3 regions of the Paenibacillus sp. FSL L8-0436 genome follow, and region 3 is predicted to be linked to each of the others. Evidence: predicted binding sites of a transcription regulator. Region 3 holds the regulator's gene; each other region holds the start of a gene.

Region 1 (3,285 bases), 2.0 Mb from region 3:
AGATACGTACGACAAACTCATTATGACTACCGGCTCGTGGCCGATTGTGCCAAAGCTTGAAGGCATGGAGCTGGATGGCATCCTGCTCTCGAAGAACTACAATCACTCCAACACCATTATCGAAAAAGCGCAGCAGGTGGACAGAATCACCGTTGTCGGAGCCGGTTATATCGGTGTCGAGCTGGTGGAGGCTTTTCAAATGAACGGCAAACAGGTTACGCTGATCGATGGCGAGGACCGGATCCTGAGCAAATATCTGGATGAAGAATTCACTACACCGATCCAGCAGACACTGGAGGATCACGGCATCAAGCTGGCGCTCGGTGAGAAGGTCAGCTCGTTTGCCGGAGAGAACGGTAAAGTGACCAAGGTGATCACAAGCAAAGGGGAGCATGAGACCGATCTGGTTATCCTCTGCATCGGTTTCCGTCCGAATACAGAGCTGCTGAAAGGGCAAGTGGATATGCTGCCTAACGGGGCGATTATCGTCAATGATTATATGCAGACCAGCCTCCCGGATGTCTATGCCGCCGGCGACAGCTGTGCGATTCATTATAACCCAACCGGCAAACATGCCTATATTCCGCTGGCTACGAATGCCGTACGTATGGGAACACTGGTAGCTCGCAACCTGGTGGCGAATACGATCCCATACATGGGTACGCAGGGAACATCGGGGATTAAAATTTATGAGGATAATATCGCCGGAACTGGACTGACAGAATACGCAGCCAAAGCCGAAGGCATGGATATCGAGAGCGTGCTGCTGATCGACAACTACCGTCCAGAGTTTATGCCGACCTTTGAGCAGGTTCAGTTAAAAGTAGTTTTTGACCGCGCCACCCGCCGGGTTCTCGGAGCGCAGATTATGTCCAAGATGGATCTGACACAGTCGATCAATACCGTGTCTGTCTGCATCCAGAACAAAATGACGGTGGATCAGCTGGCCTTCATTGATTTCTTCTTCCAGCCGCATTACAACAAGCCATGGAACTTCCTGAACACTGCTGGCCTTCAGGCATTGCCAAAGATGTCTGCAGTCAAAGAAATTGTTACTGTATAAAACAAACCCAAGAGACCGGATCCAGCCACTGGATCTGGTCTTTTTTTGTTTCTGCATCCAATGCAGTAATGGTAAATTTGACATGTCAGTGAAAACTTTCACTTAGTTTTCTTAGACGTGACTTTTATCACGTAAATGTGATTGGGATCACGCTACAATGGCATAAAGGAACAAATTTTAAGTATTAAAAGGGGATAGGAATCATGGCTTATAACAAACCGCAGCAGATTGCCGAGGTAACGGTAGAGAACGGAATCAAGAAGGCTCACAACCCGCTTGCCACCGTACTTATTCTCGGTTTTCTGGGGGGAGCGTTTATTGCGCTCGGATTTTTACTGGATATTCGTGTCATTGCCGGTGCTCCGGCGGAATGGGGATCCATCGCAAACTTTATCGGGGCGTCGGTGTTCCCGGTAGGACTGATCCTGGTGCTGCTGGCCGGCGGGGAACTGCTGACAGGCAATATGATGGCCGTGCCGCTGGCATTTATAGCGAAGAAGATTTCCTTCTGGGAGGTCATCAAGAACCTTGTGCTGATCACGCTCAGCAACCTGGCAGGCGCGTTGTTCGTTGCTTATTTCTTCGGCCACGTTGTCGGCCTCACCGCAGACGGAGTGTATCTCGATAAACTGGTCGATATGGCTGAACATAAGATTGATGCAACCTTCCTGCAGGCCTTTGTCTCCGGGATCGGCTGTAACTGGCTGGTAGCTCTGGCCGTGTGGCTCTCTTACGGGGCGGATAATTTCAGCGGTAAAATCCTCGGTATCTGGTTCCCGACCATGGCATTTGTGGCCATCGGATTCCAGCACGTTGTAGCCAACATGTTTCTTATCCCTGCTGCTATATTTGAGGGGCATTTTACCTGGGCACAATATTTCGGCAACTTTGCCCCGGTATGGCTGGGCAACCTTACGGGCGGAGCCATCTTCGTAGCCGCAGCCTATTATATGGCTTACCTTCGCAAAGAGCCGGCGGCTGTGCAATCCGTAGAGGGTGTATCCTCTGTCGGAGTGAAGAAACACGCTTAATCCTTACTAATTAAATGCCGTCTTAAACGGCAATAGACACTCCTTGTAGCTTTTCCTCTTCCAGCCTATAACGGCTCAAGAGGGAAGGTTCTCGGGGTGTTTTTTTGTGAGGTAAAATAGGGCTGCACAACACAAAATTCGCCGTGCATATCCGACTCGGGGGAACGAAATCGGGCTCACGGCGAATTAATAGGGAGTGTTTCATATGCTCTATTACCCGGGCAAACGAAGAGCGAATCAGTCTCTGTTCAGCAATTTTATTTACGCATGGTGGCAGCAGTTATAAAATATAAAGATCCGATTGGGCAGGTTTTTCACTGCTGGGGCTGGCCATAGGTTTTGGTCAAGAATCATGGGGGTATTGTGTTTGAGTGACGCGATAATGCGTCAGTGTGAATGCTTGCTCTTCGTCCTGTTTTGGGATGATACTGGATGAAATTAATGACACATATATTACAGGGGTTGAAAGACAAGTCATGAGGTTTTTACAAGCTTATCCAAAGGAAGTCAAAGTTTTTCTGATTGCCAGTCTTATCAATGCAACAGGCAGCGCGCTAATGTGGCCGCTTGTCACGATGTATGTATTTGATGAACTGGGCCGCAGTATGACAGATGCGGCACTCGTTATTGTTATTCAATCCCTCGGAGGTATATTCGGACAACTGCTGGGGGGATCACTCTATCATAAAGTTGGTGTCAAACGCCTGATCGTCGGTGCGCTGGCCATGAATGCCCTGGCCTTGTTTACCTTGCCGGCGGCAAGCGTGAACTGGAATATGTTCATGCTGGTGATGGGGCTGGTGGGTCTGTTCAATTCGTTGTCATTGCCGGCCATTCAGGCCTTTATAGGTTTCCGCTTCGCAGAACAGCGCGGAGAGCTTTTTAATGTAATTTATGTCGCCAATAATATTGGGGTAGCGCTGGGCACGATGCTGGCCGGTTTTCTGGCCGATATTTCCTATCTGCTGAGCTTTGTGCTTAATGGGCTGGCCTCAGCCGTGTTTGCCGCATTTTTCTTTGTGTATTTGCGGAAGGTTGGCACAGAGCCGGCCCATGCCGAGCCGCATAGGAGAAACGGTCCCGGAGAGCTGTCGAGCTGGAAGCTTATAGGCCACACCCGAATCTATCTGTATATGGCCTTAGGTTCGATGTTTTTATTGATCGGCAACTCGATCTGGAATACGGGAGTTT
Region 2 (3,285 bases), 3.1 Mb from region 3:
CTGCCAGATGACCCAGCAAACCCGGATCCTGGTGCGTATAACCGTTATGGTCCTGCTGGAACACGGTTGAAGTTGCGACAACATTGAGTGAAGGGATATCAGCGCGCCAGCCTTGATCGGTTGCTTTACGCAGCCATTTGAAGTGCTGGGTAATCATCGAATCCACAACGCGCAGGAAAGCTTCATAACTTGCAAAGAAGCCATGACGTCCGGTTAATACATAACCTTCCAGCAGTCCTTCCGCCTGATGTTCCGATAATTGGGAATCAATTACACGGCCATACGAAGCGAGAAATTCGTCATTAGGTTCATTAATTTGATCCAGCCATTGGCGTTTGGTCACTTCAAACACAGGTCCCAGACGGTTGGACATCGTTTCATCCGGTCCGAAAATCCGGAAATTGCGGTTATCTTCATTGAGCAGGACAACCTCTTTCAGATATTTTCCGAGAACGGCCATATCCTGGGCTACTACTTTACCTGGAACGGAGTTATCAAGCACATAGTCGCGGAAATCCGGCAGACGCAAATCTTTGATAAGGTTGCCAGCGTTAGTAACAGGATTCATACCCATACGTCTGTCGCCTGTAGGCAGGATTTCGGCAAGCTCTGCGTTCAAGCGGCCGTTCTCATCAAATAATTCTTCCGGTCTGTAGCTGTTCATCCATTCAAGCAAAGCTGGAGCATGTTTCATATTTTTCTGGTCAACCGGAATTGGAACCTGGTGGGCACGGAACGAACCGGTATTCGGCACACCGTCCCATGCTGCCGGTCCAGTCCAGCCTTTAGGGGAACGGAAGACGAGCATCGGCCATACCGGGCGGGTAAGGTCGTTATTTTCACGCGCATTTTTTTGAATGGCTGCAATTCTTTCGACGATGGTATCGAGTACCTTCGCCATTTCCGGATGCATATGTTCAGGGTCTTCGCCTTCTACAAAGAACGGCTCCCAGCCCATGCCTGTAAAGTAAGCGGTGATTTCTTCTTTCGATTGACGGGACAGAATCGTCGGGTTGCTGATTTTAAATCCGTTCAAGTGCAGAATCGGCAAAACAGCGCCATCTGTAACAGGGTTGATGAAGCGGTTGGAGAACCATGATGCGGCCAGTGGTCCGGTTTCAGCCTCACCATCTCCAACGACAACAGCCGAAATCAAATCCGGGTTATCTAGAATAGCGCCGGCGCCGTGGGATAAAGAATAACCCAGCTCGCCGCCTTCATGGATGGATCCAGGAGTTTCAGGTGCAGCATGGGAAGCAACGCCGCCCGGGAACGAGAATTGTTTGAACAGTTTTTTGAGACCCGGGATATCCTGCGTAATTTCCGGATAAATCTCAGTATAACTTCCGTCCAGATAGGAATTCGAAACCATGACCTGACCGCCATGACCCGGACCTTCAACATAGAACATGTTCAAATCATATTTAGTAATTACACGATTCAAATGGGCATAAATAAAGTTTTGGCCCGGAATAGTACCCCAGTGTCCGATAGGTTTAATCTTAACGTCAGCATCTTTCAAAGGTTCTCTTAACAACGGATTGTCTTTCAAATACAGCTGACCTACCGAAATGTAGTTGGTTGCACGCCAATAAGCGTCAAGCTTTTCCAGATACGTTTTAGACGAATAATCGACTTTCATGGTTGATAATCCCATTTTATCCACTCCTATATATATATTGTTGCTTATTGCCATTCTTTTTCCCTACAAATACATCATACCTCTGCCCAAAATAAATACAACCTTTTTGACAAGTGATACGGTCCAATTTTGTGAAAATTTGAACATAGTATGAAAAACTCAGGAAAAACGCTGTCAAAACACAGTTATATTGAAATTTATGTAAATACGTTACATCCATAAAAAAGTAAAGTATACAAAAAAATAAGACCGGGAAAATCCCCGGTCTTATTCTGCTCCTTAATGAACAGATACAAACGTATTAAATTTCAAATATTGATAATGAAACCGCATATGGGAAAATTCAAAGGGAGTACCATTGTCCAAAAAGAAAATCCCCTCCATAATGCCAACCGGTTCATTTTCTTTCAAGTGCAGCAGCTCCTGATCCGTGGACAAGGACGGCTCGGCAAAAATAGATAAAAATGATTTGGTTACGGCCAGGTTGCGCGAGTCTTCCAGATAATTAAAAATGGAGCCCTCAATAATCGTCTGGTTTAAATCCTGAACGATTTTTATCGGGATATACCCCGTCTCTATCATAAAGGGATCATCATCGAACAGGCGCAAGCGGACGATTTTGTATACAAAATCATGGGGCCCCAGGAACAAATCCCGCTGCAATTCTTTTGTTGGCGGAATAACCTCGAAATTCAACACTTTGACTTTAGGTTTCTTGCCATGCATCTGGAAATTGTCGGTGACACCCAGATTGGAACCTTCGTAATTGAAGATGGATTCGTTTTTTATGTATAAGGGGTTAATAAACGTGCCTGAACCTCGTTTTTTAAAAATGATTCCGACACTTTCCATTTTGGTTAATGCGCGCTTGATGGAGCTGCGGCTAACCTGATACGTTTCGCTAAGACTGCGTTCATCGGGTAATCGCATATCCGCAAACTGTCCAGCAAAGATTTTCATTTTAAGGTCATCAATTATTTGCTTGTAGACAAATTGTGTCATGGAGTACTCCCTCTCAGGTCTTCTGTACCAATTGATATGTATTCAAACAACCTCTTCTGTCTAACGAAAGGGTTTGGATTAAAAATCAATATTAACTATATCATAATAATGAGATGGTTTATACTTTTCTCCACCCGATTTCTGCTAATTGAGGAAGGTTTATTTCAAAGAAAAACCTGATGATCTGCCGAAATATAAGAATGTGGCTATTTTTCCGGAGAGGGGGAGTTTATTATGCATATTGAAATCGTCAAAAGTCTGATCAGCCAAGTAACTGAAGAAGTCTTCTCAGAGAACAAGGATGCTATTGAGAAGGACGGAATTCAGAAAGAAAGCGTTGAATTAGCCGTTCAGTTATCCGCCTTAACAACAATAAAGATCCTTGAAAAACTTGAACTCATCGATAAAAACTAAACGTCTGTCTATCTATATTACATACACACTGACATAGACAAGAACGCAAGCAACCCGCAGCAAGGGAATCATCCTTACTGCGGGTTTTTTATTGCTCTTTTTTAAACGGTGGACCTTTTTACTTACCATTAAAACCGCTCTTTACAAACCGGCCTTATTCACGCCGGGCGGCTGTTTCTCCCTCTTTACCAAGCTGCCTTAGCTCCGCCATCTGATGCAAGTGATTC
Region 3 (3,285 bases):
CCCAGTACACCGAATTTTCGTCCCATACCGATTTCTGCGCCTTGGATATCTCAGTAAGTCCCGCCCGGGTCTTGGCAACTTCTTTGGCCGCGTTGCGTTCATTCCATTGGTCCTTCATGATATAGGCATAAAATTGGCTTAGACCGAACAAAATGAGCAGAAACAGAGCGATCCCCAGCAGAAGCCATTTTTTCCTTTTCCTCAAAATGCAGCTTCCTTTCCTTAATATATGAAACGTCATAAAGTCAACTGCGGCGGCAGTCGAATTACCGCTTCAGCAGCCCTTCAAAAGTTTCTTGCGCCTTGCGGCGGATTTCTTCCTCGTCCAGTGTCAGGCACTGACCATGCTTCACAACCTGCTTGCCGTTCACCCAGACATGCTCGACATCCTTGGCGCTGGCCGAATACACGGCGTGGGAGAGCAAGTCGCTATGCGGCAGTAAATGGGGCTGATCGATATCAATTGCAATAAAGTCAGCCTTCATCCCCGCTGCAAGGCGGCCCACCTGGTTCAGGAAGACCGATTCCGCCCCATATTGCGTAGCCATCAGCAGCGCTTCCGGTGCCGGAACTGCGGTAGGATCACCGCTGACTCCCTTATGGATCAATGCTGCAAGCCGCATTTCCTCGAACATATCGAGATTATTGTTGCTTGCCGCCCCGTCCGTACCGAGCGAAACTTTGACTCCGGCTCTCAGCAGCTCAGGCACCCGTGCAACCCCGCTGGCAAGCTTCAGGTTACTTCCCGGGTTATGGGACACACCCACCTTGTGGCGGGCGAGGATTTCGATCTCCTCATCGTTCAGGTGGACACCATGGGCGATTAAGGACGGGCGGGTGAACATCCCCAGCTTCTCCAGGTGCGCTACAGGACGCAGGCCGTAATCAGCGGCATTCTGCTCCACTTCACGCAGCGTTTCCGACATATGCGTATGCATCGGCAGGTCCAGGTCATGTGCCGCCTGCACAAACCGCATGAAAAAGTCCGGAGGACAAGTATACGGGGCATGCGGTGAAATCATGGTTGTAATTCTGCCGTCAGCCTTGCCGTGCCAGTTGCGGGCAAACGCAACAGCTTCCGCAAGCTTCTGATTCTGCACTTCTTCAGGACATAGACCAATAACACCGCGCATCAGCACCGCACGGATGCCGGAGTGCTCGACCACCTCGGCCACCCGGTCCATGTGATCATACATATCCAAAAAGGTGGTTGTGCCGCCTTTCAGCATTTCCAGAACAGATAAGGAAGTGCCCCAGTAGACATCATCTCCGGTAAACTTCTCCTCCATCGGCCACATTTTCTCCTGCAGCCAGGCTTGAAGGACCATATCATCCCCGTAGCCGCGCAGCAGCGACATCGCAGCATGGCCATGGGTATTGACCAGACCCGGCATGAACAGCAGCCGGCTGCCGTCGAGCGTCACTGTGCCTTCTTCAATAACGGGCTTCTCTTCCCCTATGTATGTGATCAAATCATTTTCTATAGTCATATAACCGCTCAGGACCGGCTTCTCGCTTCCGGGAACCAGAAAACGTCCGTTTGCAATTATCATCTTATTGCTGCTCATCTGTAATTCCTTCCTTTCCATCATGTAAATAATACGCCAGACTTTGCAGGTCAGTCGTAAAGTCAGCAGCATGAATCCGGATGGTTGAAGGTGTCTTCAGAATGACCGGTGCAAAATTCAGGATCGCCTCGATGCCCGATTCTACCAGAATATCAGCTACATTCTGTGCTTCGCTGTCCGGTACAGTGATGATCCCGATCCGGATTCCCTGATCACGGATGGTCTGACCCAGCTCTTCCATCGGCTGAACCGTAAGAGAGTTGATCTTTTGTCCAATCTTGGGAGCGTAAGAATCAAATACAGCGGTGATTTTCATAGTATCCTTCAGATAAGCATTGTAATTGGACAAGGCATGACCGAGGTTACCGGCACCTACCAGGGCCACATTGATTTGTTGATCCAGCTTCAGAATGTGACGGATCTTTTCGATGAGATAAGACACGTCATATCCAATGCCTTTTCTGCCGAAATCACCAAAATAGGCCAGATCCTTACGAATCTGCGCCGGATTAAGGTCCAGCTTCTGCCCGAGTTCCTGAGAAGAAACGGTTGAGATTTCACGCTTTTGGAGATCGTTCAGGAAACGCAGGTACACTGGGAGTCTGCGAACGACGGCCTCCGATATTTTATCCGATTTCATGTTTTCTCCTCCTAATTTAGAATTGCACTGACGCGATATCGTATGACAACCACGTGCAGTGCCCGCTCTGCGAACGGGACACAGCCCATGGTACAAAGAGATGGAAAAAATTTATAAACGATGACAGATTAGGAAACGCCGCCCTCTTCAAGCCATTCCGCAATCCGCGGAACCATCTGATCGGTAAGCATGTGCTCCATCTTCGGACCAGGGAGTGAATACAGGAAGTACTTCCCGTAATAAGCTTCGATAACCCTGGTATCATATACAATAACAATTCCCCGGTCCTGCGCTGTGCGAACCAATCGCCCAAAACCCTGTTTGAACCGGATCACTGCTTGTGGAACAGACATTTTCATAAAAGGATTCTTCTTCTGGGCCTGCAGAAGCTCCGCCTTTGCCTCGGCAAGCGGATGATTCGGCGGCTGAAACGGCAGCCTTACAATCGCAAGACAGGTCAGCGCCTCGCCAGGGATGTCGACTCCTTCCCAGAAACTGCTTGTTCCAAGCAATACCGATGCAGAGCTGTCCTGAAAACGCCGGATCAGCTTGCTGCGGCTGCCTCCTTCCACACCCTGGCCCAGAACCGTAATGTCCTGGGAAGCCAAGGCCTCTTTCAGCGGATCATAAACCTGGCGTAGCATTTTGTAGGAGGTGAACAGCACCAGCATCCGCCCCTTGGTCGCCGCCGCCGCTTCAGCCAGCGAATGCACCAGCTTGTCTACAAAACGCGCATCGCCTACGCTGCCCTTAACACTGGGAAAATCGCGCGGGATGACAAGCAGCGCCTGTTCACGGTACTTGAACGGTGAAGGCAGCAGCGCTGTCATGAGACGCCCTTGCTCAGAGGCTTCAGAAAGACCAAGGTTGTCAATCATGAACTGAAAGGACTTGTCGACCGATAACGTGGCAGACGTCAGCACTATGCTCTTCTTCTTGTCGAAGAACAGATCCTTGAGCTGGCTGCTTACATCGACAGGCACGGCGTAGAGCTGAAGCGACTTGCCCCGGTAGTTGCCGCTCCCTTCCATCCAGTACACGATATTATCGTCACTGAGACCCATAAAGAAACGGATT

The links. Region 3 encodes Rex, which represses fermentation and respiration genes when NADH is low (regulators of the CRP and FNR family bind a similar motif). Its sites were predicted from a motif close to TTGTGAAATATTTCACAA; they were not measured.
Region 1: a site for Rex is predicted at 1,150-1,167, ahead of NSS79_RS31865 (formate/nitrite transporter family protein). Genes of this name have one in related genera too.
Region 2: a site for Rex is predicted at 1,772-1,789, ahead of NSS79_RS08380 (phosphoketolase family protein). Genes of this name have one in related genera too.

The regions. Positions count from the first base shown of each region.
Region 1 is NZ_CP151955.1:6,898,936-6,902,220, reverse strand. Features, by position in the region: gene NSS79_RS31870 (FAD-dependent oxidoreductase) at 1-1,063, shown strand, start outside; gene NSS79_RS31865 (formate/nitrite transporter family protein) at 1,267-2,094, shown strand; gene NSS79_RS31860 (MFS transporter) at 2,571-3,285, shown strand, end outside.
Region 2 is NZ_CP151955.1:1,813,486-1,816,770, reverse strand. Features, by position in the region: gene NSS79_RS08380 (phosphoketolase family protein) at 1-1,657, opposite strand, end outside; gene NSS79_RS08375 (GntR family transcriptional regulator) at 1,922-2,644, opposite strand; gene NSS79_RS08370 (hypothetical protein) at 2,879-3,058, shown strand; gene NSS79_RS08365 (methyl-accepting chemotaxis protein) at 3,213-3,285, opposite strand, start outside.
Region 3 is NZ_CP151955.1:4,864,144-4,867,428, forward strand. Features, by position in the region: gene NSS79_RS22340 (DUF5590 domain-containing protein) at 1-205, opposite strand, end outside; gene NSS79_RS22345 (amidohydrolase) at 267-1,568, opposite strand; gene NSS79_RS22350 (redox-sensing transcriptional repressor Rex) at 1,555-2,247, opposite strand; gene dinG (ATP-dependent DNA helicase DinG) at 2,337-3,285, opposite strand, start outside.